Regions from separate parts of the Geomicrobium sp. JSM 1781026 genome, predicted to be linked through region 1. Evidence: riboswitches for the same ligand, from Rfam matches in the RefSeq annotation. Region 1 holds a riboswitch; the other holds the start of a gene.
The links. Region 1 has a riboswitch for FMN ahead of ribD (bifunctional diaminohydroxyphosphoribosylaminopyrimidine deaminase/5-amino-6-(5-phosphoribosylamino)uracil reductase RibD). Riboswitches for the same ligand answer to the same signal wherever they lie in the genome.
Positions count from the first base shown of each region.

Region 2: it holds a riboswitch for FMN, as region 1 does, so the genes downstream of both, ACE1TF_RS01465 (ECF transporter S component) here and ribD (bifunctional diaminohydroxyphosphoribosylaminopyrimidine deaminase/5-amino-6-(5-phosphoribosylamino)uracil reductase RibD) in region 1, are expected to answer to the same signal.

Region 1 is NZ_JBHFQF010000018.1:10,784-27,103, forward strand. It holds gene tsaD (tRNA (adenosine(37)-N6)-threonylcarbamoyltransferase complex transferase subunit TsaD) at 1-976, opposite strand, end outside; gene rimI (ribosomal protein S18-alanine N-acetyltransferase) at 993-1,439, opposite strand; gene tsaB (tRNA (adenosine(37)-N6)-threonylcarbamoyltransferase complex dimerization subunit type 1 TsaB) at 1,456-2,157, opposite strand; gene tsaE (tRNA (adenosine(37)-N6)-threonylcarbamoyltransferase complex ATPase subunit type 1 TsaE) at 2,154-2,609, opposite strand; gene thiL (thiamine-phosphate kinase) at 2,624-3,595, opposite strand; tRNA gene ACE1TF_RS19805 (tRNA-Met) at 4,347-4,423, opposite strand; rRNA gene rrf (5S ribosomal RNA) at 4,434-4,550, opposite strand; gene ACE1TF_RS19815 (trans-sulfuration enzyme family protein) at 4,636-5,775, opposite strand; gene ribH (6,7-dimethyl-8-ribityllumazine synthase) at 5,929-6,387, opposite strand; gene ribA (GTP cyclohydrolase II) at 6,400-7,587, opposite strand; gene ACE1TF_RS19830 (riboflavin synthase) at 7,571-8,176, opposite strand; gene ribD (bifunctional diaminohydroxyphosphoribosylaminopyrimidine deaminase/5-amino-6-(5-phosphoribosylamino)uracil reductase RibD) at 8,157-9,248, opposite strand; FMN riboswitch at 9,415-9,563, opposite strand; gene ACE1TF_RS19840 (DUF1540 domain-containing protein) at 9,737-9,895, opposite strand; gene ACE1TF_RS19845 (ABC transporter permease) at 9,974-11,173, opposite strand; gene ACE1TF_RS19850 (ABC transporter ATP-binding protein) at 11,160-11,849, opposite strand; gene ACE1TF_RS19855 (efflux RND transporter periplasmic adaptor subunit) at 11,827-13,023, opposite strand; gene ACE1TF_RS19860 (hypothetical protein) at 13,025-13,702, opposite strand; gene ACE1TF_RS19865 (S9 family peptidase) at 13,991-15,658, opposite strand; gene ACE1TF_RS19870 (BclA C-terminal domain-containing protein) at 15,932-16,320, opposite strand, start outside.
Region 2 is NZ_JBHFQF010000001.1:279,658-295,977, forward strand. It holds gene ACE1TF_RS01385 (MBL fold metallo-hydrolase) at 643-1,782, shown strand; gene ACE1TF_RS01390 (DUF3006 domain-containing protein) at 1,792-2,052, shown strand; gene ACE1TF_RS01395 (zinc-dependent alcohol dehydrogenase) at 2,130-3,047, shown strand; gene ACE1TF_RS01400 (hypothetical protein) at 3,093-4,238, opposite strand; gene ACE1TF_RS01405 (GNAT family N-acetyltransferase) at 4,593-5,117, opposite strand; tRNA gene ACE1TF_RS01410 (tRNA-Val) at 5,957-6,032, opposite strand; gene ACE1TF_RS01415 (amidohydrolase) at 6,174-7,316, shown strand; gene ACE1TF_RS01420 (superoxide dismutase family protein) at 7,417-8,040, shown strand; gene ACE1TF_RS01425 (hypothetical protein) at 8,132-8,377, shown strand; gene ACE1TF_RS01430 (CsbD family protein) at 8,420-8,590, opposite strand; gene ACE1TF_RS01435 (metal-sensing transcriptional repressor) at 8,665-8,982, opposite strand; gene ACE1TF_RS01440 (ABC transporter permease) at 9,092-10,216, opposite strand; gene ACE1TF_RS01445 (ABC transporter ATP-binding protein) at 10,216-11,127, opposite strand; gene copZ (copper chaperone CopZ) at 11,542-11,745, shown strand; gene ACE1TF_RS01455 (cyclase family protein) at 11,916-12,437, shown strand; gene uvsE (UV DNA damage repair endonuclease UvsE) at 12,427-13,386, opposite strand; FMN riboswitch at 13,513-13,656, shown strand; gene ACE1TF_RS01465 (ECF transporter S component) at 13,848-14,453, shown strand; gene ACE1TF_RS01470 (response regulator transcription factor) at 14,562-15,233, shown strand; gene ACE1TF_RS01475 (sensor histidine kinase) at 15,233-16,320, shown strand, end outside.

The sequences.
Region 1 (16,320 bases):
ATTTCAAATCAGCAACGTTCTTCTTTTTCCATTCTACAAACGCAGCTGCACCAATCATGGCTGCATTATCCGTACATAAAGATAAAGGTGGGATGATGAGTTGCACACCGATACGCTCCATCTTATCTTTCATAGCACTGCGTATCGCTTGATTTGCAGCCACTCCACCTGTAACAATGAGCTGTTTCGTGTCATAAGAGAGCGCCGCTCGCGATGCCCTTTCTACGAGGACCTCAACAATACTTGCTTGAAAGCTCGCTGCAATATCTTCTGCGTGAATGTCTTCGCCTCTTTGCTTTTGATTGTGCACATAGTTTAAGACCGATGACTTCAATCCGCTAAAACTAAAATCATACGTATCTTCCTCTAACCATGACCTAGGAAAATCGATCGTTGGTTCCACTTCTCTGGCGAGCCGATCAATGTGTGGTCCGCCTGGATACGGTAGACCAATGGTGCGAGCTACCTTGTCATATGCTTCACCAACAGCGTCATCTCTTGTCTCGCCAATAACCTCATAACTTCCCTCTGTCTCCATGTAGACTAAAGACGTGTGTCCACCTGAAACAACAAGTGCCATCGCAGGGTATTCAATCGTATCAACCAAGTTCGTCGCATGAATGTGACCTGCAATATGATTAACTGGAAGCAGTGGTAAGTTGTGTGCATACGCAACCGCTTTAGCCGTATTCACACCGACTAACAGAGCACCTACTAGGCCAGGGCCTTCAGTAACCGCCACAGCATCAATATCATCATACGTAAGGTTCGCTTCAGCTAGTGCATGCTTGATCACCGTTGTCATATTTTCAACGTGGTGACGAGAGGCAACCTCTGGCACAACGCCTCCAAATTGTTCATGAATCGCAATTTGCGACGCTACTTGATTGCTCAAGATCTCTTTTCCACCTCGAACGATTGCTGCGGCTGTCTCATCACAGCTCGTCTCAATAGCAAGAATTGTAGGGGTTAACAATGCTTCATCTTCCTCTCTAACTAGGTTCCATTTCAAGCGTCATAACAAAAGCGTCCTCTTTTGTATCCGTATAATATCCTTTTTCGATCCCCGTCTTCACAAATCCAAATTTCTCATATAACCGTTGTGCCGCCGTGTTGCTCGTGCGAACTTCCAACGTCATCTTTCTCGTATCGTATTGCTTTGCCGTCTCCAAAACTTCTTGAAATAACTGTTCACCATACCCATGCCTTTGCACGGAAGAATGGATAGCAAAATTCGTGATATGCGCTTCTTGCATGACGAGCCAAACACCACCATATCCGACGATTCGTGCGTCTAACTCTAACACGAAATAATGAGCAAACGGATTCTTCACAAGCTCATTAACAAATGCGTGCTCTGTCCACGGCATCGTGAATACGTCCTGTTCAACGATGAGTACTGCCGGTATGTCAGCAACCGTCATCCGTCTAATGTTCACCAATTCGCGAGCACCATTACCCATCATCACGAGATTCTTTCTGGATATTTTTCTCCGCCTCTGCCAATTGCAAATACCGGGGGACAACCGTGTCTACATTCGTTGCAGCATCTTTTTTACTTGCCAAATGGATCATCTCACTTGGCTTCGTGCGGTTGTCTGTCGCGCCTCCAAATATTGCTCGTTCGCCAAGAACTTCTTGGATTTGTTCTTTATGGTTTTCTAGATCTAAACTTAGAAAAAGAACGTTGCGCTCGAGCGTGTCCAGTTCTTTTAGCAGATCACTCATCAGCACAAGCTCGTCCTCACGGATTTGAGAAACTTCTCCATCATTTGATTCATACAAACCAGCATATACTTGCCCTCGTCTAGCATCAATAAACGGACAAATCACGGTGCTCGTATACTTCCCATTTTGGGCTAACAGCTCAAGTGAAGATACTTCATATAAGGGGATGTCCAATGAACTCGCCATCGCCTTAGCCGTAGCGACGCCGATACGCACCCCTGTATATGATCCAGGACCCGTCGTCACAACAATGCCGGTTAGATTTTTCATTTCCAGATTCGCTTGATTCATCACCTCATCAATGCCTGGCATGAGGCGAAGAGAGTGATTTTCTTTTTTGTACGTCGTCCACTCTGCAACAATCTCGCTGTTTGTACCGATTGCAGTACCTAACACATACGTGGATGTATCCATAGAAAGAATCATCATTCATACACCTCCAACACAGATGTATAATGCAAAGCATTTGTTTTGATTTGTAAACGTCGCTCTTGCTCTCCAAGTCGTTGGAGGGTAATATGAACGGTATTTTCAGGCAATGGTACGCTCAATCGTGATGGCCATTCAATGACTGTTACTCCGTCTCCATCAACAAATTCAGAGAGACCGAGATCTTCCTCATCGCTCTCGTCCAAGCGATACGCGTCAATATGGTAAAAAGGAAGCCTTCCTTTATACTCTTTGATAATGGTAAATGTTGGAGAATTGATATTCCCTTGAACACCTAGGCCTCTTCCAAAGCCTTTACTAAAATGCGTTTTCCCTGCACCTAAATCCCCGTCCAACGTATAAACATCCCCTGGTTTGGCGACTTGTCCTAGCTGTTCCCCTAGACGCATCGTTTCTTCTGTATCATTCGTCAATATTTCGTATTCTCTCATGCCCTCACCTCTATTCAAGAACGATGTGTATATCCTTCACGCACAAGGCGTGTTTTTTGTGTGGTCGAGTTTAACGTCACATCTGCACCTTTTCCGATGACATGACCGATTATTGTAAGTGGATCTCCTATACGTTTTGCCTCTTCAGCAATACGTGGCCAATCCTCTTTCGAAACCGTACCTAGCAATTGAAAATCCTCACCACCGTTAAAGGCAAACCGCAAAGAAAGTTCGCGCCCAAACGTCTCTTCCATCAACTCTGGCATCGGGATGTTGCTTTCCTCAAGTTCAATATGAACGTCACTACTTTCAGCAATCTCCCATATTTCACTTGATAAACCATCACTGATGTCATTCAATGCCATTCTCGTTGAGTTCTCGGTGAACATTTGCGCAACCCCAGTATGCATCAGCGGTCGTTGATGCGCCTCAACAAATGCTTTGTTCGGGTTAGCATCTTGATTTAATAACTGCTCGAGACCTGCAGCTGAACCTCCTAATGAACCCGTAACGAAAACAACATCACCGACGCGTGCACTACTTCGAAGTAACGCCCTTCCCTTTGCCACTTCACCGAGAACCGTCACAGATATGTATAGTTCACTTTTTGATGTCACACTGTCACCGCCAATGAGATGAACCCCTTGTTGCTGTGCCAAGCTTTGCATTCCATCATAAATTTCAAGAACTTCATCATCAGACCAACCACGAGGAACAGCAATGGATACAAGGTAATATTTAGGCTTTCCACCCATTGCAGCTACATCACTAATGTTTACAGCGAGCGCCTTATAGCCAATGTCTGCCGGTTTCATCGTTGATCGTTTAAAATGCACACCTTCGCATAGCGTGTCGACACAACAGATCGTCTCCAATTCAGCATTTGGCTGAATAATTGCTGCATCATCCCCAATTCCGACACGCACACCTGGCTGTTTATCTTCAATTGTATTATGAATCCGTTCTATTAAGCGAAATTCATCCATCATTTATACCCCTTTAAGTCAAGGCTCATAACCAATATTCTAGCATACAATTGGTGCACGTACACGAAAGTACACGCATTGTAAAACTGCCCCAAAATGCGGTTCATGAGGGTATTTGGAGGAAGAACTTCTCTCATTTTTCCAAAATCCCCACAGAAGAACCGTAAATGCCAACATAAGCGCGTTTACGGTGGGATTTCGTAAGTGTTCTGGATAATAATAAGTAAAATCCCCACACACATTATCGAGCAGAGCCCGACCCATTGCGAACGCTAATTTTTTGTCGTTGTTACTCTATGCAGTGGATCATTATCGCAAATAGGCACACACAGTTACTTAGCGTTATGCTTTCGTTGGACACTAAAAATCTGCAGCATCGTCACATGAGTAGGTTCGCTTAAACACAAAAAAACAAACGATTTGTCGTTTGTATGTTTAATTGAGCTATGTATTTTTGGTTGCAACTTCCAGGCACTACAACCTTTTCTCAAAGAGAAGGAAAAATTCGACGTAGTGTCGAAAGTAATTTGGTTGCACTCTCCGAGTACTACAATCTAAATATTAATTGGTTGCACTCACTCAGTACCACTATCCCCTCTTGCTTCGAAGTTTAGCCGACGTAGTGTCGAGGGTAAAATTGGTTGCACCTTCCAGGCACTACAATTCTTTCTCGCAGAGAAGAAAAAAATTCGACGTAGTGTCGAGAGTGAAATTGGTTGCACTCTTCGAGTACTACAATCTAAAGAATAATTGGTTGCGGGAGGAGGATTTGAACCTCCGACCTCCGGGTTATGAGCCCGACGAGCTACCAGACTGCTCTATCCCGCGATGTGAAAAAACCTGGCAACGTCCTACTCTCACAGGGGGCTGCCCCCCAATTACCATCAGCGCTAAAGAGCTTAACTTCCGTGTTCGGCATGGGAACGGGTGTGACCTCTTTGCCAATGTCACCAGATTCGTTTGTGGTGTCTCTCAACGCCACGTGTAATAATATATCATGGAAAAAAAGATAATGCAAGGCATCTAGAAAAAAAGTTTATTTATTTTTTTGCAGCCGCTAAAGCAAGGCGCAATTCTTCAATGATTTCCCCGCTATCTTCTAGGCCTACAGACATTCTCACAAGTCCTTCCGTTATACCTAAGCGTTTTTGCAAATCACTCGGAATGCTGCGGTGGGATGTTTTTAGCGGGTAAGAAACTGTCGTTTCTACTCCTGCCAATGTGGGTACAATTCGAATCCATTGTAAGCTCTTAAAAAATGTATACGCATCAAATTGATGGCCGAGGTCGAAACTTACCATCGCTCCATTACCATGATCACTTAAGGTGTTTGGATAGTACACCTTCACACCTGGTTGCTCTTGCATAAAGGTTGCCACTTCTGCCGCGTTTTTGCTTTGTTGATTCATTCGAACGGAGATCGTCTTTAATCCTCGTGTCGTGAGCCATGCTTCGAAGGGGCTGACATTCATACCTAACTGGATGACTTTTTTCTTCGCCTGCTCAACTAACGATGATTCTCCGACAAGGACGCCCGCGGTAACGTCACTGTGCCCACCAATATATTTGGTTGCACTATGTACGACCAAGTCTGCCCCTAATGTATAAGGCCTAACAAAATATGGCGTCGCAAACGTGTTATCGATCATGACCCTGACGCCGTGACCCTTTGCTATTTGCGTGAGTTGTTCAATATCTTCAACCCTTAGAAGGGGATTGGCTGCAGTCTCTCCAAAAATGAGCGTTGTCTTTTCTGTTAATGCACTAAGGATATTGTTCTTATCGGCAAAAGAGGCCGTGTTTATTTGAACATTCCAGTCCGTAAGAAAGTTGTGAAAGAGGTCATACGTCCCCCCGTACACATCTTCTGGAATGAGCATATGATCTCCTGGTTTTACGACAGCTAAAACACCTGCAAGGATCGCAGACATTCCTGATGACGAAGCCACACCTGCGGGCGCCTCCTCCAAACCAGCAACAAGATCTGCTAACTCGTCTGTATTCGGGTTCCCATAGCGCGTATACATGTACCGTTCATTTTCAGGAGAGAAAAACTGTTCCAAATCATCTAAATCCGAAAAAGCGAAGGCTGACGTCTGATAAATCGGGGTTGCTTTACTATGTAAATGATTCTTTTTCCCAGACTCTTGATGAATAACTCTCCAGTCGAAATGCTTCATGGTGACTCACTCCTTTTTTCGAGTTTATCACAGTCGAATGTCGGAAACGATGACTAAAAAGAAATCTGTGAGAAAATATGACATAGTATTCTTTATATTCGATTCTGACTCTATACTTCGCTAGTATAGAATCAGAACCAAAAATTTGCTTCCTTACACTTCCAATGTCGCCATTTCAACAACTGTGCGCGCGGCTTCATTTCCTGTGTTTGGATGCTTAATCCCCGTTCTAGCCAAAGCTTGTTCACTCGTATCCGTCGTTAATACACCAAAAGTGATCGGAATATCTGACTCAATATTAAGTGAGCTTACACCACTCGTCACTGCTTGGCACACATAATCATAATGTGATGTTTCTCCCCGTATTACGGCCCCGAGTGCAATGACACCATTATAGCGTTGACTTTCTACCGTCTTACGGGCGGCAAACGGGATTTCAAATGCACCTGGAACTTCAACAATATGAATATCTTCACTTTTGACGCCGAGCTTCATTAACGTCTCTTTTGCCCCTGCCATAAGTAGATTTGTAATCATTTCATTAAAGTTAGCTTTTACAATCGCAATCTTTAATCCTCTTCCGTCCAATGTTCCTCTGTACGTCTTCTCCATTTCAATGACCTCCTATATTAAGTGACCAAGCTTTTCTTTTTTTGCATTCATATAACGTTCGTTTTCCTCATATACAGTTGGTGCAAAAGGAATGATCTCTTCTACAATAATCCCAGATTTTTGTAAGCCATTCACTTTCTCCGGATTATTCGTAGCGAGAGACACTTTACTGACACCTAAATGATCGAGCATAACAGCGGCAACCGTGAATTCACGTTCGTCGTCTTTAAATCCCAACGCTTCATTCGCTTCTACAGTGTCGAGCCCGTCGCTTTGTAGTTGATACGCTTTAATCTTTTCAAACAAGCCAATTCCTCTACCTTCTTGCCGCAAGTACAATAATACTCCGGCTTCTCGTTCACGAAGTGTGCGCAATGCGTCTTCTAGCTGCTGTCCACAATCACATCGTTTTGAGTGAAAGACATCTCCAGTCAAGCATTCCGAATGAACTCTCGTATACACTGCTTCTGGAACGGAAACATTTCCCTTTACAATCGCAACATGCTCTTCATCGTCTAACTTTGTCTTAAAGACCGTAATATGAAATGTCCCGTATTCAGTTGGAAGCATCGTTGCCGCTTCAGCCTGTATCAAATTCTCTGTACGAATGCGATATTCTTTTAAGTCTTCAATCGTAATAAGAGGTAAGTCATATTGCTTCGCAAAGTCCAACAACTCTGGATATCTGCTCATCGATCCGTCTTCGTTCATAATCTCACAAATCACACCCACTTCCCTTGCGCCACAAAGCTTAGCAAGATCTACAGTCGCTTCCGTGTGACCCATCCGAGTGAACACGCCACCATCCTTTGCGATGAGCGGAAAAATATGTCCAGGTCGTTGAAATTGCTCAGGTGTCGTGTTAGGCACTGTGAGTTGTAAAAGCGTATTCGCTCGTTCTGCCGCTGAGATGCCTGTTGTTGCCGATTTGTGATCGACGCTTACCGTAAACGCTGTTTCGTGAGGATCAGATGTGTTTCTAACCATCAAATCGAGCTGTAGCCGCTCAGCAATCTCTTTTGATATCGGTGCACAAATGAGTCCACGTCCATGTAACGTCATAAAATTAATACTTTCTGCGGATATACGGTCCGCAAGTGCGACAAGGTCACCTTCATTTTCCCGATCTTCGTCATCACATACGACTACCATGCCACCTGCTAGAAGCTGAACAATCGCTTGATCAATCGTGCTTTTCATCGTTAACCTCCGTGAACTTTTCAATATATTTGGCAACCATATCGCATTCTATATTAACTGCATCTCCTTCATGTAAAAATGCAAACTTCGTTGCCTTATGTGTATGGGGGATGATCGATATTTTTATTTCATTTTCTTCTACCGCGAATATTGTTAAACTCGTGCCATCCACAGCGACTGAGCCTTTCATAATCATGTAACGCGTCAGCTTTTCTGGAAGAGTGATCGAAAATTGGGTTGAATTTTGTTTCTCTTCTCTGCTCGTAACCTGACCGACACCGTCTACATGACCTGTTACGATATGACCATCAAACCTTCCCCCTGCTTGAACGGCTCGCTCCACATTAACCGGCGCATCAACTTCAAGCGTACCCATGGTCGTATCCTCCATTGTTTTTTCCATCACATCTACGGTAAAGGATTGCTTGTTGTACGAAGTAACTGTCAAGCAAACACCTGAAACAGAAATACTATCACCGATGCGTACATCTTCAGTCACTGTGCGTGACTCGATTTCTAGTGAACAACCCCCTTCCTTCTTTTCGATAGATATAAGACGAGCGACTTCTTCAACTATTCCTGTGAACATTGCTTGATTCTCCTTTCCTTAATGATGTAATTTTTATATCAGTCCCAACATTCTTTATGTTCTGTATCTGATATTTTACGGCATGATCTAGTTCAGCTATGCCTGTACCTGCAACCGTTCCCTTCGCTTCTTTTCCACCAATCATGACCGGAGCGACATATGAAATCACCCGCTCGCACCGCCTCGCCTTCAGAAAGGCTCCATGAATCTCAGCACCCCCCTCTACGAGCAATGACCGGATTCCTCTTTTCCCTAACTCAGCCAAAACCGATGGGACGGTCACTCGTTCGTCCCAAATAATCTTTGCCACATCAGTTCCCCATCCCTTGCCATCAACCTCAGTGAAAATCCAAGTTCCGCCGGGTTCTTGAAGCATTTTAGCCTGCTCTGGTGTTTGAAGTTTGCGATCCATAATGACCCGAATAGGATTGTGTCTATCACCCGCTCCCCGAGCAGTGAGCTTAGGATCATCAGCAAGAACAGTGTTAATTCCGACTAGAATTGCATCATGAGTGGCTCTTTCTTCATGGCTATCGTCTCGGGCTTCTATGCTCGTGATCCACTTACTTTCTCCTGATACTGTTGCTGTTTTTCCATCAAGTGAACTTGCAAACTTCAACGTCACATAAGGCTCACCTGTTTTGCAGTAATGAAAATAACTACGATTTAATGCTCGAGCTTCTTCGTCATAAACTCCCGTTTGAACAGATAAGCCATGCCTTTGCAAAACTTCAATTCCCTTACCTTGTACATGTGGATTAGGGTCTACAGAAGCTACGACGACCCGGGTAACTCCTGACTTTATGATGAAGTCCGTACAAGGCCCTGTGCGTCCAAAATGGCAACAAGGTTCGAGCGTTACATACAATGTTGCTCCTTTAGCCTTCTCTCCTGCCATGTTGAGCGCATGAACTTCAGCGTGCTCAGCACCCGCTTTCAAGTGGGCTCCTTGTCCAATAACACCTTCATCAGATACTACAATCGCCCCTACCATAGGATTTGGAGACGTTTGACCTCTTCCTAAACGCGCCAGCTGTAACGCAACTTTCATATACCTTTGATCCGTTGTCATCTTCTCTCCCTTCTCCAATACTCATCGACACACGAAAAAAAGCTACCCGAGATTAAAACCACGGGTAGCTTTTAGAGATTGTTAAAGTGACATACGCCATTGGCATATGTTTTTACGGATAGCAAATACACGTATGTACATACATGACGACATACTGCTGCTGTTATCCTCACTTCTCCCATCCAGACTTTAACTGTCGGCTCTGGAATTTCACCAGATCCACCGCTCCAACTACTGTTGTCACGGGTCACGGACTAAAAGGTAAACGACCTCATCACCGCCGGTAGGGAATTTCACCCTGCCCCGAAGTATTAGATTTGTATTTAGTTATGTAACGAATCTTAGCACAAAGCTTCTCACCTTTCAACATATCGTTACTGTTTGATGAGACTAGAGCGTACTTAAAGAAATGGTTGTTCTAGAACGTTCGTTGTCTAACCCCAATACACAATTAAAACCGTTGCACAAATTTGTGCAACGGTTCCCATCTAGTGCATCTTAGGTGAAAATGTGTGGCAATCGGTTTCCTCTTGCTCGGTCGTAATCTTGTCGGCATTTGAGACAACATAGATTCGGTCGGCCTCGCAATGGTTCCCTTCGCCCCAATGGACACAGTTGTTTACTTCACATAAAATTTCTTGTGCCATGTTCATTCCCCCTTGCCCGCTAGTATAGCCAAAAACCGCAGAGAACTTACGTGCATGGAGAAATTCTCAGTGGGTATCTTATTCATAACGAAGGGCTTCAATTGGATCGAGTTTGGCTGCTTTATTGGCTGGAAGTAACCCGAAGACCACACCCACAACCATTGAAAAACCAACACCGATAAGCATGACCGGTACAGAGACGAGAAACGGCCAATCAGCGAAAATGGATACCGTATTCGCAATTCCGGCACCTAGCGCAATGCCGATCACACCGCCGATTGTCGTTAAGGTGACCGACTCAATAAGGAATTGGAGGAGAATGTTGCCCCTCGTTGCCCCTAACGACTTGCGTAAACCAATCTCCCTCGTTCGTTCTGTAACCGAAACGAGCATGATATTCATAACACCGATACCACCAACGAGTAGCGAAACAGCAGCTACTCCACCAATAATGGTCGTCGTGACGTTGGTGATCTGTGAAATACCCTCTTGGATCTCTTCCATGTTAATGACTTCAAAGTGACCCGTACGGTCTGTTGTTTCATTTAAATAATCCGTAACTGAGATTCCTGCACTTTGAATCGTATCTGCACTCGTAGCCTGCACATTCAACATGTCCATTTGATCGGTGCCATAGAGCATCGGCCAGACCGATTGTGGTAGCAGTGCTTCATCAACTTGAAACTCAAAAAAACTTTGGTTCGCACGATCATGAATCCCGACAATTTCAAAAGGGATATTTTCGATATTTACCGTTTGACCAATCGGATTTTCTTCAGATGAAAACAACTCTTCTGCAAGTCCAGGGCTGATTGTCGTAACTCTCCGGCCCATCTCGACATCGCGGTCGTTCAAAAGTCGACCGCTTTCTGCCATGAACTCATTCAGTTCATAGTAACTCTCGTTAATGGCAAGCAGTTGTGCTCCAGAAGATTCTCGGTGACGGTATACGCTGGATGACGTTAGTGCATAAGCAATCACTTGCTCGACTGCAGGCATCGACTCAATGGCCCGTAAGTCTTCTTCAGAATACGAAACTTCTGTGTACGCATCATAATCCATTAACGATTCTTCTGGAGGCATATAATACACTTCAAACGTATTGTTACCGCCACCTGCAAATTGGGAGGTTAATAATGCTTCCCCGCCTTTACCAATGGCTACAACCGTGATAACAGAGCCTACACCGATAATAATACCGAGCATCGTCAGCATGGAACGTAGCCGGTGATTCCAAATCGAGCGTAACGCCATCTTAAAACTATCAAAGAACGACACGATCTCGCCTCCGATCTTCGATAATTTCTCCATCTCTAAACGTCACAATCCGTCTCGCATAGTCCGCAACTTCTTGTTCGTGTGTGACGACGACAAGTGTGGCGCCTTCTTCATGCAACGTGTCAAATAGCCCCATAATCTGCTCTCCAGACTTCGAGTCGAGAGCACCCGTTGGCTCATCGGCAAGGATGAGACTCGGGCGATTCACTAACGCCCGAGCAATCGCTACACGTTGTTTCTGACCACCCGAAAGCTGATTCGGTAAATGAGATACCCGCTCTTCTAACCCTACTTTCACAAGTGCTTCTTTTGCCCGTTCTTGACGTTCTTTCTTTTTTACACCTGCATAGATGAGTGGCAGTTCCACATTGTTAAGTGCACTGATTCTAGGAAGAAGGTGAAACTGTTGAAACACAAATCCAATATTTTTGTTACGAATGTCTGCGAGTGTCTTTTGCGGTTGCCCAGCAATATCTGTACCCGACAAATAATAAGAACCGGACGAAGGTTGATCCAAACAACCAATCATGTTCATAAGTGTGGATTTACCAGACCCTGAAGGACCCATGACGGCAACGAACTCATTTTCTTCAATCAAAAGTTCAATGTCTTTTAACACATGAAGAACCTGGTCGCCATTTTTATATGTTTTGTCAAGATTCTTCAGGTGAATCATCCAAAATGACCTCCATTCCTTCATAAATCATCTCAAGATTTGAAGGATCAATCACTGAATCTCCTGGTGTCACTCCCGAGATCATTTGTGTACCTTGATCACTCGTTACACCGGTCTCCACAAGACGTTGCATCGCCAATCCATCGACAATGACGTATACATACTGCATCTCTTCTTGTGTGAACGGATCCACTTCCGACTCAATGACATGTTCAGGTAACAACACGGCATCTGATTCCGCCTCGATTTCAAAGTACGCGTTCACGTGGAAACCGTGGAGCAATTCCTCTGAACCTTCTTCAAGAAGAATCTCGTATGGATATGAGGTCACGTTTGCTTCTTCAATAAGCAACGGATCGTCCTCACTCGCAGGTGATGTGCCTAACTCTGTAAGGGTTCCACTAAACCGCTCGCCTGGCATCACATTCGGCTCAACCTCAACTTCCATACCTTCCGTTAACTGAACGAGATCATATTCGGTGACGGTTCCTTGAATCGTCCACTGATCCTCTGATTGGATGTGAATTAATGATTCCCCTTCCGCAGCCATGTCAGGTGAAATTCGTTTCGTTACCGTTCCGGGCACGTCACTGTACACTTCGTGGAACTCTTCACCTTCATAATACTCCAGCTCTTCTTGCTGCTCACTGTATTGAAGGTTCGTTGTTCTGCGTTGAAATTCTAAATTATCTCTTTCAGACTGCAATTGGCTAATTAACTGATCACTTTGATTAAACGGGTCTTCTTCATCTTCGTCATCTGCTTGATTTCGTTCATTAGCTATATCCGTCTCAATAGAGGAAATTCGATCATCATATTGCTCAATCTCAAGCATCAAACGATCCAAGCTGTTACGCATCGTCACAAGTTGACGAGCCATTTCCTCATCTTCGTACGTCATGAGCAAGTCCCCTTCTTGAACCTGATCGCCGACTTCCACATGAATGTCCGTCAGTGTTCCGTGTTGGGCCTCTTCATAATACGACTGGTTCTCGAGCGGTTCCACAATGCCGTTTGCAATGATTGATTCATAAAGGGTTTCTTCCGTTGCCGTGACTGTCTCCACCACAACTGGATCATCACTAATGAGCCCTTCGTTTAGAATATATGAATTACCAACAATAAGTCCGGCAAGTAAAATAACACCAATAAGTATTCCAATTCGCTTCTTCATACTATTGCACCCCTTGCGCTTGCAACATCGACATGTACATAACTGCTGCTAAAATTACCATTAATAATAGATAAAAGACGGTTGATGTGATCACAATATATCGTGTACTCTTCGTAGAAACGACGCGAAGAGCAAACAGCTGAACGATGAAACACCAAACGACGAGCAGACTAATCTGTGCGAAGAAATGCGTAAAAAACGAGTCTTCAAAAAGTAAAGCCGCCACATATCCAAGACCGGTCACAGAGTACAGGTGCTCCATGCCAAACAAAAAGTAATAAGGCAAGTCAACGAGCATTACAATTATGTAAATCGGAATAAAATATGAGAATATGATAAATAGTCGCTTAAAACCAACTTCACGAAAAAAGATCCAGAAAACGAGGGCAATCGCGAGAATGGCAACGATGCTCGCGCCTACGGCAAACACACCACCTAAAGCCATCATAATTGAGACAAATATCGATGCTTCTTCCTCGCCCATTCCAGGCATAGATTGATAGACTTGCATCATATCGTCTCGTACTGCGAATTGGCTCAAGACTGTAATAAGTCCTATAATAAGAGCGCCGACAGTCAACCGCCAAGCCAGACCTTTCGTCGCTTCAGATTCTTTTAATGTTGAGAAATGAGCCTTCGTATTAAAAAGACCGTGCAAAAATTTCACGCTATGTATCATTCTTCTTCCTCCTATTAACCACTTCTCTGATCCGAGTCAAAATGACAAGACTAATCCTTTCTTATTATGACAGATTTCTCATTCTAAACAACAATCTTAAAAAATTCTTTGACGTATTCTAGCAACTTTTGGTATTTTTTCATAGTTTTTGTGATTTTCCTGCGACTACTTTCACATATAGTATTGCAAAGATCTTAATGAAGAGCAGTAGTCCATGTACGAAGAGGGTGATTTCAGTCGTGGAACAGATGAAATAAAGCGCAAATGAGTTTCATTTGCGCTTAGCATTTACTCGTTATACAACCTCTGCAAAAAATCTGCCATAGCTGTATATGCTGTAATTTGATTTTCGATTTTCACAATGCCGTGACCTTCATCTTCAAATCGAATGTATTCTACGGGATGATTTCTTGCACGTAACTCCTCGATTATCTGTTCGGTTTCTGCTATAGGAACTCTCGGGTCATTCGCTCCATGTGACACCATCAACGGCGCGGTAATTCTTTCGGAATAGTGAATCGGATCAATCTCGTCAAAGAACTCTCCATCTGCTTCGATCGTTCCGTATTCGCTTTCTCGCAGTTTCCTTCTCCACGGACCTGTATTTTCAAGGAATGTTCGGAAGCTGGAAATGCCAACGAGATCTATGCCTGCGGTAAATACGTGTGGATAATGGGTCACTGCAGCTAACACCAAAAATCCACCATAACTTCTGCCAATGACCGCTACTTTCTTCTCATCCACATACGGTTCTTCTTTTAAAGCTTCTGCAATTTCAATAAGATCCTTAACCGAATCCATTCGCTTCCGCACATCATCTAAATGAATATATGTCTTTCCATATCCTTTACTTCCTCGTACATTTGGTGCACATACGACATATCCAAGAGATGTGAGTGACTGAATAACGGGGTGGTACGTCGCCTTCGTTTGGCCTTCAGGACCCCCATGAACCCAAAACGCAACGGGAGTATTTTTATTATACTCTTTTGGTTTATACAGAAACGATGGAATGGATCGACCGTCAAAAGAGCGAACGGTATAAACTTCTGGTTCGATGAGTTGAGCTTCAAATTCAGATGTTGCAAGAGTGCAATAAAGACGCTCACTCACCCCCGTATCGATGTAGTGTACGTATACATCTGCCGGTTGTGTTGGTGCATTATAAATAAGATGAATCTCATTTGCCACATTCCAAGCGAGGTCCGCCAACGTGCCAAACCCTAGCTCAAACGATACGCGGTGACCACTATGAATATTCAGAATCCAACCTTTATCAATCCCGCCTTCATTCGTCGTGTATGCAAGTTTTGACTTGTCTGGATTTATCGTTAGATTTTCAATATCCCAATCTGGCTCGTCCAACCAAGTTAACTTCATCGTTTCCAAGTCCATTTGTGCAAGGCCAGTCGTCTCGCGCCCGTAATTACTCAAAACGTAAATGACCTGTCCATCACTTGAAAACTTAGGAGAATGGAACGAAGAGTTTTCATCAGTGTCAAGAAGCCAACGAATGTCCTTCGTATGTATGTTGAGAAACCCAATTCGGTTGTACAAATTCGTATATACTTCTTGAATGACGAGCTCATCCCCTGACGGACGCCAACCTAACACTCGAAATGTACCATCAGTTTCTAGAACGCGAGTAAGTTGTTTCGTATTCATATTCATCGTATAAACATCATAAAAACGAGCGTCTCGTTCATTACTTACCCAAGCGACGTGATGACCATCACTCGAAATACCACCGAACACGTGTATAGCATCATCCACTTTCGTGAGGCGGGTGATTTCTTTATTCTCAGACACATGGTATAGTTGCTGACGTTCATTTCCTTGAATATCCATACCGATAATTAAGTCATCAGATTCAGGAAATTTTTCTAGAAATTGAATCCGGTCTTCTGTATCAAGAGAATGAGCGTACGTTTTCTCTAATGAGTCATGCTTCCACAATTGCGGAAGACCACTTTCATCACTAATGAATAGAATGCCGTCTTTAACAGCTACAGGTGACGATACTGATGGCACAGATAAATAGTTGTGAATTTGTTCTTGAAGTTGAATGTATACCCTCTCCTTATTAAGAAAATTTCTTTAATAATAACAAATTCTACACCTAACGCACAAGAAATCATCATAGTGATCTTCTTCGTCTTCATTCCACTTTGAAAATAAAAAGCAGATGCACCTAAACGGCACATCTGTATTATCTACAATTCAAAAAGCTTACGTTACATCTAAGCCAATGACTTGAAGCGTAGCACCGGCATTATTTGGATCTAATGTTAAAGTAGAACCATCTGGACCAGTAACAGCTAATTGAACCACATCTCCCGCCCCAAGATCAAGAGAAACCTCATTAACATAATCTACATATGAGCCCGTTTCATTACCATTTAATATCGATGCAGGTACAGGTACACCGTTCACGAGAATTCTCGTTGAAACTGCTCGCGACGTTAATAACTTCATCGCATAGGAAACACGATATCTACCTGGTGTGTTAACCGTTACAGAGTTTGTTGTCATCGGCAAGTCTGCGCTAAATAGTTGCTCATCTGGTACTTCTACAACTGTGCCAACGCCACCAGATAACGTAATGACTTGCCCGGTTA
Region 2 (16,320 bases), on a different contig from region 1:
CCGTTGCATGCCGAAAGTGCACGGTTTGAGAGCTGAATGGTCACATAAGTAACAGGCCATAACATTCCTGGCGCCAGGTAGTGACCACCGGTTACGCCTTTATGCCCTTTGGCAAACATTTTCTGTGGTGCTCGCAACCCTCGCAGTGACGACCAACAATCGGCAGCGAAGTTGTCGATTTATTCACATGAACCTCATGAGCTAGTAACAATCGGCACATCAGGTGCCGAAGAAAAACCATACAGTCTTTCATATACCTTGTGCTCATGTGATGTTGGCTTTAGTGACCGAAAAGAGTAATGGAATTTCTTATGCCGAGCGTATAAGAGATAAAATTTAATGCAGCAAAACCACCTCAAGAATCAACGAATTTCTTTAGTGCATCGCATCTTTTCATCAAGTCAGTCGCACAAGACGAACGGTAGATTGTTCGGTTTTTGCGCCAGCGCACAATAAACATTTAGTGAACTTTGGCGGGATTTTTACCTTCACACAGCACCGGTGGCCTTGAAATTAGTTCTGTCGGATTTTTGATCAAACAATCCGGCTGCACGTTGTCCAATTCACTCATCGCTTGTTGTTCTTTTTCGGATAAATCGCTCACCAACTCCTTATACTACAAAAAAGAAAAGGGGGTTGGATATGAAACGCACGGGATTGTATTCATGCTTTATTATACTTTTCGCACTCATAACCGCTTGTAGTATGAATGGTGAAAACAACGCCATTCCAGAAGAAGAGCTAGGAAGAATACAACATTTAGCGAACAACGATCCACAAGATGAGCAAATCAAAGAAGTGGATGAATTGCCAGACCTTTTGGCACATTTTATCGATGCGGGTCAAGGAGAGGCGGTACTGTTGGAAACTGAAGAATTCAATATTCTTATTGATGCTGGTCGTCATGATGATACAGCTGTCATCGATTTTCTACATGATCGGGATATTGAAGAGCTTGATTTGTTTATCGGTTCCAATGTTCATGACGACCATATCGGCCAGCTTCCAGAGATTCTAGAGGAATTAATCGTACACGAAGTATGGATGAACGGAGATGCTGAGACAACTGAAACGTTTGAACGAGCACTTGACGCAATTCAATCGTCTGGTGCGGTGTATCATGAACCAAAAGCAGGAGACAGCACATTGCTTGAAAGAGGGCAGTTAAGCGTGTTGCATCCAGAACAACTTGGCGAGCATAAAAGTAACAACTCCCTCGTCGTAAAGTTTAACTATGGTGATGTGAGCATGATGTTTACTGGCGATCTAGATGAAGACGCAGAAGGTGAGCTTGTATCACGAGAGATGGACCTATCTTCACACATTCTAAAAGTCGCCGATCACGGATCAAATCGTTCAAGCTCAGAAAGCTTTCTCCAAGAAGTGCAGCCGGAGATAGCCATCTATTCAGCAGGTGAGGAAAATTCGCATGGTCATCCCCATGAAGAAGCACTACAACGCCTCACAGCTACAGGAGCTGATGTGTACGGAACCGATACCGATGGGGTTGTGACAGTTTACACAAATGGCCGGGACTACGTCGTGCGTACCGGGGACGGTGCGAAAGGACCCGAATCTCTTTGTGAAGCTGGTCAAGTCGCAGTAAACAATGCAAACGCCAAAGAACTTCAAGAGATCTCGCACATCGGACCGGAGCGTGCGGAGCAAATGATAGATTTGCGGCCGTTTTCATCATATAATGATCTTATGCAAATCGAAGGTATTGGAGAGCGACGATTAGAACAAATCGAATCAGAAAACAGTGTATGCTTTATTGAATAGGAGGCAATGATGCAAACCGTTCAAGCAGTAATTGACCGCATTGAAGACAAAACAAATGCTGTGTTACTTGTAGGCAAAGACGAGATAGAAAGAATTGTTCCTGTACAATCTCTTCCTGACGGTGTGAAAGAAGGGGAATGGCTTCAACTTACGATTGATGACAATCAAGTCACACACATTCAGCAAGACCGCGAGGAAACAGAACGAAGAGAATCCCGAATCAAAAATAAAATGCAACAGCTTCAACAAAAGAAAGGGAACCGTTTCTAACTTGGAGAGCTAAACCATTAGCAAACGAAAAGAAGCAGGTAACAGCCTGCTTCTTTTTTCAAAAATGGGGGTTCGGAATGTTCGCACAAAGTGAATTGCAGTTAATAGATAAACAAACATTACAATGGAAAACGGAATTGATACAGAAACCTAAACACGATGAAGTGCTCGTCCAAACGTTGGCATCAAGCATTAGCATTGGGGCAGAACTGTCTGCTTACTTTGGTGCTGTGAACACATACCCAATACAAACAGGTTATGAAAACGTCGCAGAAGTGGTTCAAATAGGTAACGAGGTTAACGCGGTACGGCCAGGAGACCGAGTTGTTGCCTTTTACGGACACAAGAATATCGAGCTATGCAAAGAGAACCAAGTCATCCCGCTGCCTGATCATGTGAACGAGAGAGCCGCAATACTCGTCATACTCAGTTGCGATGCAGCAAAGGGGGTCAGAAAACTGGCGCCGCGCCGAGAAGATCGTGTCGTTATTTCAGGCATGGGCGTAATCGGGCTTTGGACGGTCTATTATTTGAAACTATTTTACGGTGTGAGGAACGTGGATGTAATCGAGCCAAACGCAGATCGAATGCAACTCGCCAAAACATTCGGAGCAAAAGAACATGTCGATGAAGGTTCTCATAAGCTCCACGGTTGTTACGATTACGGTCTTGAGTGTTCAACTTCCAATCGCGCATTTGGCCAATTACAGCGGCTAGTGTGCACTAACGGAAGCATTTGTTTGCTGTCTGATGGAAATAGCGACCGATTTGAGTTAACCGATGATTACTTTTGCAAAGAACTTACGCTCTTTCGTTCGAGTGATGGTTGGGATTATCGTGAACACTTCGAATGGTTTTTCAGACAAGTAAGCGGCACACCTTACGTTTATGAGCTATTTGAGCAAACCATTGAACAATCTGAGCTGATTGAATGTTTTCACCTACTAGCCGAACGGAAAATGCGCCCCTTAAAAGTTTTCATTCAGTATCGCTAAAAATAGGGAGACCGCATCACCAACGTTTGCGGTCTCCTTATTTTTTTAGTCAATATCAATACGCCAATTTCCGTCAGCAAGAACCTCAAACGCATAAACATCATCATCATTAAACATGAACGTTTGGGTCCCTTCATAATGCCCAATCTCATTAACGAGTAAATTTTGCCCGTTTAATCGTACGACAAAGTTGCTATCCCCGCTATGGGTGAAGGAAAGTCGTTTATTACCGCTACTCATATCCACAAAGACGACGGAGTCTCCGGTTCCTTCAATCGAGTCATCTTCGTTAGTCACTTCTTCTGGAATCGTTTGTGAAACGGAAGCTTCCCAACTTCCATCCGCTTTAACTTCCAAATAAAAATCATCAGTTTGAGGAATAACAGCAAACGTTTCTCCGTCATAATTGCCAATCTCATTCACTAAAAGATCTTGGCCACCATATTCATCTTTTAAATACAAAGCAAAATTGCTTGACCCTTGATGTGTTGCATTGATAACCGCAAATCCAGCATTCAGACTAAATGAATCAGTGGCGGTATCACCACTTCCGCTCAATTCAACAGGGTGAGAGCGAACAAAGGTTTCTTCAAAACGAATTTCACCGAAATCATCAATATGATCGTGACCAATATATTCCCCTTCAAAACCGTACTTCTCCGTAATATCTTCAGTTTGAGCGAACGGATAATACCCTAAAACAGCATGAACTTCCCCGTCTTGAAAACTAGAAATATCTACTTTAGCAGCGAATTCACCATCTTGTACTTCGATATCTCCTTCAATAAATTCATCCATGTGATCTAAATTTGAAATCGTATATGTAACAGTAACCCCATCTTCAAAGCTTGTGTCTCCAGATATGTGTATCTCGTCTTCAGTCGAATCAAAGTTTATACTTGCGTCTAACTCAACAGAGTGGACTTCAGACTCAGACTCTTCTACCTCATCAACCTCTTCTTCTTCAGCAGGCTCTTCATCTGCGCGAGCGACGTCTTCCGACGAATCGTTAGGTAATAAAACCCCCATCATCACAAAAGATAAAACCATCGCACCAAAAGAACCAACACTTGCAATCATCGTCCGCTTAAAATATTCGCGCTTCGTAAAAAAGAGAATAAAAGCAACCACCAATAGACCGAAAGAAGCAAATGCCGCAAAAAAAGCGAATAACCCAAACAAAATTGCCATCAAATTCCTCCAAATACTAAAGTAATGATTATATATTACTATAATATCGGAAACAATTATATAATGTAGAAGAAAAAGGCAAATATATTTTTCAGGAAAAGTATTTTGCTTTTCAATTTTGTTTTTAGGAGTGGGGTCATAAGGCATTTGAATATCTGTATTCTCTTAGTAATATTAATCAAAGCGCTTATTATATATGATAAACGCTCATTCAATATTCCGATGATTATAAGTACCAAAATGCACTTAAGTGATTATGTGCTATATGAACTTTTAAGGATAGGTTTACTAAGAGATAAACTGAAATAGATATATTTTCAAAGTGAATTTAGTGCTCGTAATTCCTGTCAATTTTTAAACAAACTTGTGCATCATAATATCATCAATATATTGGTGATTATCAATTTTTATTTCTTTAACTTTGCGGCCCTCTTCAATAAAACCAATCTTTTTATATAATGAGATGGCTCTGTGATTCGTAGAAAACACTCCTAAACTAATTTTTTCGATATATGTGTTCTTTTCTGCCCATAGTAATAAACTTTCTACAAGAGCTTTACCTACACCTGTACCTCGATGTGCTTTACTTACCGCCATTCCAAAGGAGCCTGTATGTTGTAACCTTTTTCTATCATGTGATTGAAATATTATCCATCCAATTACTTTAGCTTCAAATTCAGCAACAATGATCGTTTCCCGATCATTCTCCAATATTTTATTCATCCATTCTTTTTGATTTGCAAAATTGGGAGTAAATTCAGCAGAAGTGGTAATTAAAAATTTGTCTTCAGAAATTACTGAACTTTGCAGTTGTAATATTTCATCTGAATCATCTAGTTTACCTTTGCGAATACTATAAGGAGTTTTCTTATGCAACATGTATACATCCCCTAACATATAGTTACGAATACTATAACAAACAAGCGAACAAAAATGGATATTAGCGCTCAGCTGGGTAAGTGAACTTTCGATTGATTAATATTCATGTGCTGTAGACGGCGCTGCTCTTAATGCAAATAATTTCATGGATATAGTAACGAATATAGATAAACTGTTACTATCAATAAATGCTGTTAGTCTATCCAGTAGAACCGAGCAGTATGGCATACTTAAATGATCTATATAAGTTGAACTCCTATGATCGAGATCGCTCTTTACGGGTGAATACCTACATATTGACTGTTAAAGCTTATCTCGTTTCACCTCGACAACTATGATGCCGCTCGTTGTTCGTCACTGCAAGAGTTGAAGACAACACGGAAAACGAGTATTGAAGGGTAAAAAAGACGTGACGGCTGGTCCCCACCTGGCGCAAGGAAAGTTATTACCCGTCACTTATGTGACCAGTCAGCTCTCAAATCGGGCGCATATATCGCAATTTGTGACCGCCCGCTCCGTTTATGTGCGGATCCACTTTTAAAATAATGACTTTTCTTTACCAGTTGTCACTTAAATGATTGCATAAGGCGTTTGGACCTCTTTTCGCACACCGAGGCGGAGAGGTGATGCCGCACTTACACCCCGGAGGGTAAAGAGAACACTGTGGCTGAATATTGTCCACCGATGTTGCAATTGAAGTCTGGACTACAAGCATCTGCTTGAAGTGGAGATCAAGTATCAACAGTGTAATCAAGGGAAAATAAGCCCCAAATACGAAAGATTGAATATTTTTACAAAAACAAAAAAACGTCCAACCCCTAAAAGAGTAGCGTTATAAATGGTGTCCCGTACTGGGCTCGAACCAGTGACCTCCACCCTGTCAAGGTGGCGCTCTCCCAACTGAGCTAACGGAACGTATAAGTAATGGCGACAACAATATTATAGGCTGATTTGTTCGTTTTTGTCAATAATATTTTGTTGTTTTTTTGCTATTGAGCATGATCGATGTCCAGATTTATCGTCTTTTGTTACACTGTTTGAAAGGAGTGGTCATAAGTGAAAGCTTTTTATAATGGAACAATCTTTAATGGAGACGGTGAAAAATACGAAGGGAAAGCGCTATTAATTGAAGACGGAAAAGTGAAACGAATTGTAAAAGAAGGGGACATTCCGTCTGAGGCGGAGAAAGTTGATGTTCGCGGCGGGTATATAACCCCTGGGTTTATTGATGTGCATACGCATCTAGGTGTAAGTGAAGAGGGGATCGGGCAAGCAGGGGCGGATTTCAACGAAACGAGCGACCCGGTCACGCCAGAAGTCCGCGCTCTTGATGGCCTCAATCCTTTAGAGGAAGGATTTCAAAATGCCATCCGGACGGGTGTAACGACGGTGCAAGTGTTGCCAGGAAGTGCGAATGTGATCGGTGGAGAAATGTGCACAGTGAAAACATCAGGAAGTATTGCTGATCACATGGCAATTGCCGCCCCGTCGGGTATGAAGGCGGCGTTTGGGGAAAACCCGAAACGTGTGTATGGTTCTCGTACGAAAAAGCCGATTACACGTATGGGCATTGCCTCAATCTTTCGTGAAGAAATGTATCGTACGAAAGAGTATATGGAAAAACGAAAAGCCGGGACGACAGATTTTAAGCTTGGTTATGAGCAGTTAGCGAAAGTATTGCGAAAAGAAATTCCATTCCGCATTCATGCGCACCGAGCAGATGACATTGTTACAGTCCTTCGATTAAAGAAGGAGTTTGATTTTGATTTAACGTTAGAACACGGGACGGAAGCCCATTTGATTGCTGATCATGTGGCGATGCATGATGTATCGGTGTCAGTTGGCCCAACGATGTCACCAAAATCAAAAATCGAAACGAGTCAAAAAAGTTGGCACACGCTAATGGAGCTTGAGATGAGAGGGGTTAATATTGCGATTACGACGGATCATCCTGTCATTGCTATTGAGCATTTGCTCGTAAGTGCATCAAAAGCAATCACTGCTGGGCTAAGTGAAAAGACAGCGATGAAAGCTGTTACATCAAATGCGGCTAAACATCTTGGTCTAGAGGATCGAATCGGTCACCTCGCTAGTGGGATGGACGCAGACTTTGCGATCTGGACAGGCCACCCGTTCCATTATGCATCCACGCATTTAAGCACATGGATTAATGGAGAAAAAATCGAACCTACTGTGTAAAGTCAACGATCCTACACCTATTTTTTGGAATGATCTTTCATGTATGAAAGAAGAAACATGTTGGCAAAGCTAGCATGTAAATAGAAAAGAGGTGTAGGAATTGAGAAAGTATATGATCGTGGCAATGGTTGCGATTTTAGCTACCGGCTGTGCGCAAGACGAGCAAACCCCTGGCGAGGATGAAGTAGAAGAAGTCAATGCCGTTCAACATGAGAATACGCCGTTGAAACCGTCAGCGATGGCAGAAATTATAAATGTAAATCAAGACGTCATTGGCGAGGCGAATTTCTACCAAGACAGTCAAGGGAAGACGGTTGTCCATACGAAAGTCGAAGGGTTAGAGCCTGCAGGATTTCATGGGTTCCATATTCATGAAAAGGGTATTTGTGAAGCGGATGCGGCTGACGGTCCGTTTACGACAGCGGGTGGACATTACTCTCCTGAAGATGTTTCTCATGATCATCATGCTGGAGACATGCCATCCTTGTATGTGAATGAAGATGGCACTGCACAAGCGACATTTATGATGGACCGATTTGGTGCAGAAGAGTTAATTGATGCGGATGTTTCTGTGATGATTCATGAAGGTGCCGATAACTTTGCGAACATTCCTGACCGTTATCAATCTTCAGAGTCAGATGCACCGGGTGCGGATGAAGAAACGAAGAAGGCAGGAGACGCTGGAGACCGAATTGGTTGTGGGGTTGTTGTTGCACCAGAATAAGCAAAAAAGGATGCCGCTGTATGCGTCATCCTTTTTTCTGGATAAAGAAACAAGCTCAAGGGAACGATAATCGTAAAACAGGAGGGATTTGATGACGACGCATTATGTATGCCCAGCATGCAAAACGAATAAAACACGTTTTCACATTATTGAACAGTCTCCGCATGCGGTGAAACTGAATCCACAAACGGGGGATGTAGTCGAAGAATACCAGCAATCAGAATTAGACCCGTTTCACCTGCCTTATAGTGGACCGAGCAACCGCATCCAATGTGGGGCATGTGGGTTAAATGAAGATGAGCGTCAATTCATAAGAACTGACCCCTCGGCCACATAGCAAAAAACGCAGATCGATTTACGATCTGCGTTTTTTAATTCATTACGTATCTTTTAGTTTGCCTTTTGTTTCTTGGGCTGTACCTTTAACTTTATCGAATTTCCCTTTTGCTTGTAAATCAGGATCATTCGTTGCTTTGCCTGCGGCATCTTCTGCAGAACCTTTAATCTTGTTGCCGAGTCCCTTTAGACGATCTTTACTTCCTTTTCCCATTTTGAAGTCCTCCTCGTTGAAGGTTACTTCATATATACCCACCCGTTGTGCAAATGAAACCGTCTCGCCTGTACTTATTTGGCGTATTGCTGAATGACTTTCATCAGCTCATCGATGGATTCTTGTTCTTTGCCGTTTTGGATGTCGTGTACGACGCACGTTTTCGTATGATGTTCAAGTAACGAGTAGCCGACTTTCTTCAATGCGGCTTGAACAGCTGTAATCTGAACGAGGATGTCGACGCAATATCGATCATCTTCAACCATGTTCTGCAAGCCACGAATTTGACCTTCTACGCGACGCAGTCGTTTCAACAATCGTTCCTTATCGTCATTTGTGTGTGGAGAAACCGGTTTTTTGTCCGGCTGTTCGATCAGGGTATCCTCCTGCATTTTATGAACCCCCTTACATGTATCGTTCACTCTCTCTAGTATAGCCTAGCAATGCCATATACGCTATAGTCGTGTTTTCAGGGTTCCCGTCAATTTATTGAGCTATGCGCTAGTTTGCGTGTTTCACGTAACGCCCGTAGCTAAGCCAAGCGATAAATGCGCCAAGCATGCTAAACCCAAGAAGCATTGCAAGTGAGGGCCAAATGTCAACGATCGTAGCCCCGCGTGACATCACATCAAGAAATGCTTGATGCGCCCAGTATTGGGGTAACCCGACACTGATGGTTTGAATAAAGGACGGCATAAATTCTAAAGGCATCCATAATCCAGCCACAATCGCGCCGCCAAGAGCGATCACTTGTGTGAGTGCGATTCCCATATTCTCTGTACGTACAACAAGGCTAAGGCCAAGACCAAGACCTGTCGCAGTCAGGGCAAGGAGTAGGGAAACAGCGGTAATCGCGGGCACATTTCCAAGGGTGATATCGTACACAAAGTAACCGAAAAGGAGAAGAATGACGACTTGCAAAAAAACGATTGTTATAAAAGCGATCCACTTTCCTCCTAGGTATTGTAGCGGGGCAAGCGGTGTTGCTGCCAGCCGCGAAAGCATACCGGATCGTTGATCTTTAATAAATGAGGTGACCATTGAAATCATAATAAAGAAGGTGAACATGACGGCATAACCTGGGATAAGATGAGTGATTGCATCAACCTCTCCACCTGAATCTTGTGCTTCATAAGAAATATCAAACGGTGGCGTGAAAAATTCAGCGACCATGGCAGCATCTTCCCACTCCTCTTGTGCCAATGTGTACTGCTCTTCTGCTTGTAATCCGTATCGCAAATTTTCTAACATCGCAATCATTGGTGCAGCCACTTCTTCGCGCACTTGTTCGTAATATAAATGCGCGCTCCCGTCATTTGAGAAGCCTTCAGGAAGATGAAATAGCACATTCATCTGACCGGATTGAATTTGTTCTACACTGTTTGCGTAGCTCTCTTCTTTTACTAATTCGACGTTTTCAAGTGTGGAAATTTCTTGCAATAGTTCAGCAGATTCATCGCTTTGATCGGTGTCAACGTAATGCAATGTCAATTCTTGATCTGTTGTGTCTGATCCGAAAATCGATGCGAACACAACGATAAAGGCAATCGGGAGAAGTAATGTCCAAAAAATTAATCCTTTGTCTTTGAGGTTTTTCTTCATTTCCAGTACATACATTGGAATCATTACTGAGCGTCCCCCTCTCGCAGTGCAGTCCCAGTTAATTGAATAAAGATATCTTCCAGTTTTGGTTGCGATACTTCAAGCCGAGCAATCGGGATGTGATCTCGCTCAAATTGGTGGGCCATCTTCTCTAACAGTTGCAATGGCTGTTCTGTAAGAATGCGATACCCGTTTCCTTTTTCCTCTACATGTTCAAATGGCTTCAATATGTCGGGTTGCTCAGATTGGAATTCAACATAGACCCCAGACTTGGCATGCTGATTGGCAATCTGGGAAAGAGAACCGCACGCAACCACTTCACCATGATCAATAAAGGCAACTCGATTGCAAAGCTGTTCGACTTCTTCCATGTAATGACTCGTATAAATGATCGTCTTGCCAAGACGTCTTAAACGATGAATAAGTGAATAGATATTGTAACGAGATTGGGGGTCAATTCCGACCGTTGGCTCATCCATAATGAGAACATCTGGGTCGTGCAAGAGTGCACAGCCGATGTTCAGTCTACGCTTCATCCCTCCAGAAAATGTAGATACAACGTCTTTTCTTTGATTCGTGAGGCTGATTTGTTCGAGAACAGCATCCATTCTTTCTCGTCTTTCTTTTCCTTTTAAATGATGGATTCGAGCGAAAAAGGTTAAGTTATCTTCAGCAGTGAGTGTTTCTTCTAAACAAATGTCTTGAGGTACGTATCCAATCATACTTTGACTCGTCTTTTGGAGCGGGCGTTCTTGAATCGTGATGCTCCCTCGGTCATGTTGCAAAATCGACGTTAATATTTTGATTAGTGTAGATTTCCCTGCACCATTAGGTCCAACAAGACCGAAGCAATCTCCTTGTTGAATATCAATGTCAATGGCTTGTAAGGCGTTTTTGTTCTTATATGATTTGGAAACTCCTGTTATTTGAATCATTGCTTATCTCCTCCAGCGCGTTGTTTATAGCTATAATGTATACTGAATAAAGACTCGCATTTACATGTTTTGCATAAGGCGCACGAGCGGATGACCAACATGTAGAAATGAGTGTATGAGGAGTTAAAAGCAGCAATAGCGTCATTACTCAGTACTACCGGGTTGCACGTCAGCGTCGAGACGATGAGAAACAGGAATTCATTCTTAATTAATCTCCGCTACAGAACGCATTGCGTCTATAAACGTTTGAAATGCTAAGTGAGGAGCATGAATCATCGTAAAACGAAATGTTATTTTCCGACTTCTCTATGTTAAGATTTTACTTGTAGGATATGTAGTAAATGTCCGAGAATCATCGGTTGAATGACGAACATTTCATGGAGATGGAGCAGTGTACGAAGGAGGTGGATCGCAATGAATACGACACTAAATGTAACAGGTATGTCTTGTGGGCACTGTGTGAAGGCAATTGAATCAAGTGTTGGGGAAATGAACGGTGTGGCGTCTGTCGTTGTACACCTTGACGAAAACAAAGTCGATGTAAATTTTAACGATAGCGAAGTAACATTGGATAAGATTAAAGAAGAAATTGAAGATCAAGGATATGACGTCGTGTAGTCTAATGATTTGAAACTCCCCAAACGTTCGTGTATAAACACACGTTTGGGGTTCTTTATTTTCTTTCGTTTTTGGCCGATAGGATAAATATATTGCATTGAAAGAAAACACGAACAACAAATGATCTTTAATAATCGATGGGATGACGAGATGATCCAAAGGAGGAAAAAATGAAAATCATTGATTTAACGGCACCGATTGAATCAGGAATGACGGTCTACCCAGGCGATCCGGAAGTAAACCTAGACGTTGCAACGACAATTGAGCAGCAAGGATTCGAAGTCCGTCGTTTAAGTTTAGGATCTCATACCGGCACTCATGTGGATGCGTTTTCGCACATGCATGCCGGAAAGCAAACGATCGATCAGATCCCTCTCACGACTTTCGTGCACGTTGCGGTTCTCGTTAATGATGTCCATCATCTTCCAGAGCGAACAGGGCTTGTATTCCGACAAGACGTCGGCATCGAGCACTTTGATGCGATTGTAAAAGCCGCACCGCCGTTTGCCGCAGGTGAAATTGATTTTGACTTAGAAAAAGCGTTGTTAGGGCACGGGATTGTCACGTACACAAACCTTGTTAACCTAGACCGTGTACCGGTCAGAAAGCCGTTTCTTTGGGTAGGATTGCCACTACATATTAAAGGTGGAGATGGTTCGCCGGTTCGCGCTGTGGCCGTCTTTAACGAATAACTATGGACCCTCCTGAAACTTGATTCATGCCACGCTTTTTGGAGAGGCGATCAATGAGAGACAAACAAGCACGATCTTTTGCTTTTGCTTCAATCATGAAATCCACATTTTCTCGAATGGTTTTCAAACCGTCGAGCAGCGGCTCGAGAAATGTTTCATCGACATAATCCGCGTGGCTCCGAAAAGCGGTTTTGCTTTTTGGCGAGGAAATGTGAATTTTGGCGGGTTGAGAGGTGGATTCCCAAGTCGCAAAAACCCGAGGAAGTAGCTCTGTTAGCTCTTCGTCGTCGGTATGATTTGCCACGTAATGATGATAGTCAAACATCATCGGAATGCTGTGTTGCTCGGCGACAGCGAGTGTTTCCGTCGTCGTATACGTTTTATCGTCATTTTCAAGTGTGAGTTGTTTTAAGATGTGAGCGGGAACCTTCTTTATGTTGTTGTGAAACCGTTCGAGCGCTTTCTCTTTATCGCCATAAGCGCCTCCAACGTGGATGTTAATTCGAATCTCTTCGTGTAGACCCATCGCTTTTGCGAGCTCGTAATGATAAACCAAATCTTCAACGGCTTTTTCAGTGACGTGATCACGATCACTCGTAAACAGGGTGAACTGATTCGGGTGAAAACTCGTTCGTAATTGATGGGTTTTAACAAGAGTGCCAATCTCTTTATATAAATGAGAAAAGGGCGTTATATAATCCCACTGTGTTTCAGGATGTGTTGCAAGTGGAACGAGTGAAGAGGAGAACCGGTATAACGGAATTTCATGGGCAATTAAGTAATGGATAATCCGTTTCGTGCGTAATAAATTCATTTCGGTCACGTCATGCAATTTCTTTTTACCTTCTTTCTCGCCAAGCTGGCGATAACGAGAAAACGTAACTGTTTTTGCAGGTGATGCTTCATAAAGGTCAAGGGCATTGGCAACAAAACCAAAGCGGATGTGCATTGTAGGCCTCCCAAGGTAGTGAATGGATGTCTCAAAAAGCATACCCATTGCGCGTAATCTTAAACATTGAGGACAAATGGTTGACGGTTTGCGCATCATCCGATACACTAAGTTACATAATCTAATATAAATCTTCGGGGCAGGGTGAAATTCCCGACCGACGGTAAGTTACGCGCGTTGTAACAAGTCCGTGACCCACTTTTATTTTAAAGTGGTTGATCCGGTGTGATTCCGGAACCGACAGTATAGTCTGGATGGGAGAAGATTGCAGAGAAAGTCGTTCCTACTCGATGGGTAGCATGTTTATCATGCGGCCGATTTGTTTAGGTGAACGCTTTGTTATTGATCGCTCAAGCCCCTCGCAGTTTACTGTCGAGGGGCTTTTTTAATGAAAAACAACGAACATAACAAAGTGAACAACTCTGTTATCCCTTTTTTACCGGAGAAGGGAGGCAATTATTATGAACAACCAATCATCGAAAACGTTCCGAATGGTAAGCTATGCCATACTTGGTGCACTAGGTACCGCGTTTATGTTTCTAAGCTTTCCGTTGCCGTTTCTAACAGCTACACCGTTTTTAAGCATTGATTTTAGTGAAATTCCTGTGTTGTTAGCGGCCATTCTGTTCTCGCCTGTTGCAGGCATTGCCGTCGCAGGTATTAAAATCGCTCTTTATACACTATTTATGGGGGCGGGCGACCCGATCGGTATGGTGACGAACTTTACCGCAAGCTTAGCATTTGTGTTGCCGATTGCGTATATCTATCGTCGGTACCGGACGACGCGCAGCCTCGTTGTTGGCGTAGGTGTGGGCACATTTTCACTTACCGTTATTCTTAGCGTACTCAATTATTTTGTTTTCTTACCCGCTTACGTATGGCTTGTGGAAATGCCATTTACCCCTGAAATTATGATGACAATGGTTCTCGCAGGGATATTGCCATTTAATCTAATGAAAGGCATTCTCGTCGGTGCGGTATTTGTTCCAGTATTTTTGAAACTATACCCACTTCTTCAAAAGCAAAAAATTGGTGCTGGTTTAAAGAAACAACCAGTAAATGAATAGAGATGAACCTTTCGCTTCATTGATTTATAATGAAGCGAAAGGTTTTTTTGTGATGTCATCCTCAGTTCATACACGAGGGGTATACTGCAGAGAAAGGGCGGTGAAAGTATGACAACCATTCTTGTCGCTGATGATGATGCGAACATACGAAGACTCATCCGTTTGTACTTAGAAAATGATCAATTCCGTGTAATCGAAGCATTAGATGGAGAAGAAGCGCTAGAAAAAATGAAGGAACAACCCGTTTCTTTAGCGATTATCGATGTGATGATGCCGAAAGTAAACGGATGGGAAGTGACGAGGTTCATTCGCCAATCTTATACATTGCCCATTCTCATCGTGACAGCAAAAGGCGAGTCAAGTGATAAAATCGAAGGATTTAACGCAGGGACCGATGATTATCTTGTTAAACCGTTTGATCCAGTAGAGCTCGTATTACGTGTCAAAGCATTACTAAACCGCTACGAGTTGTTCACTGCACAAGAAGTTCAAATTGGTCCGTACGTCATTCAAAAGGATAAACTTAAAGTGACGAGTGACAGGACGGAGGTCGCGTTAAAAAGAAAAGAATGCGAACTGCTGTTTCATCTTGCGAAATTCCCAGGCACGATTTTCACTCGAGATCAATTGATACAACTCATATGGGGACATGACTATGAAGGGGATGATCGAACGGTCGATGTGCATATTAAACGATTAAGGGAGAAAATTCGCCCGTTTGAAGGGCTATCGATTCGGACCATTCGAGGGTTGGGATATACGATGGAGGAGTATGGATAATGCTCATCTTATTTTTTCGAAGAAGCTTTCACGCGAGAATCGTCACGATGTTTATCGTCGTGCTGCTCATCAGTCTATGTGCCGCCTATATGTTTACATACGTCTTCTACCCAGAACATCATCGTTCTGAACAATCCCTTTCAACAGTTGAAGATGGCATCAATGCCTTGCTTCTTTCTGAAGAAGCAGCGTCGATCGCCGATTTAGAAGCGAATGCGAGGGAACATCAAGCAACATTGACTGTTTTGGATGAAGAGCAACAATTGCAATACAGAAGTGAAGCCGCACAACCCATATCAGACGCTTCCATCAACAATTTCTCATCTCTAAGTGAAGGTGAATCTTCTTTTGTTTTTAAAGGGACGGAAGAGTTGTTTGAGATTGCGATCGCGCGACCGATTAATGGAGAGTTGCATACGCTCGTCTATCAAGTTGATTTGTCAGCAGAATCACAAGCTGTTCGTGATATTATCATTGCTTCATTGCTCGTCGTATTTATTGTAGGTAGCATACTGTTTCTCATCGCTTCCACACCGATCGTCTCGCCGATTAACTTGCTATCAAAAGCAGCAAAAAAAATGGCAACTGGAGATTTTTCGGTTTACATTCAGAAAAAAAGGGAAGATGAAATTGGCGAGCTAGTGGACAATTTCAACTACATGTCCAAAGAGTTGCAAAAAGTGGAGAATATGCGACAAGAGTTCGTGAGTAATGTTTCTCACGAGTTTAAGGCGCCGATGACGACGATCAATGGATTCACTCAAGCGATTCGAGACGGGGTTGTGAAAGAAAATGAGCGGGAAGAGTACTTAGCGATTATTCAGTCGAGTACCCAACGTTTATCCCGGCTTAGTGATCACTTGCTGCAACTCGCTTCGTTAGAATCAGAACATCATCCACTGCAAATGACTTCATATGCTTTGGATGAGCAAATTCGTAGGGTGATTTTATCTACGCGCTTACTTTGGGAAGAGAAGCATATCGATATTCAAGTTGAGTTGCCTTCGATTACCATTGAGGCAGACCAAGATTTAATGGAACAAGTATGGATGAACTTGTTTACGAATGCGATTAAATTCTCGCACAG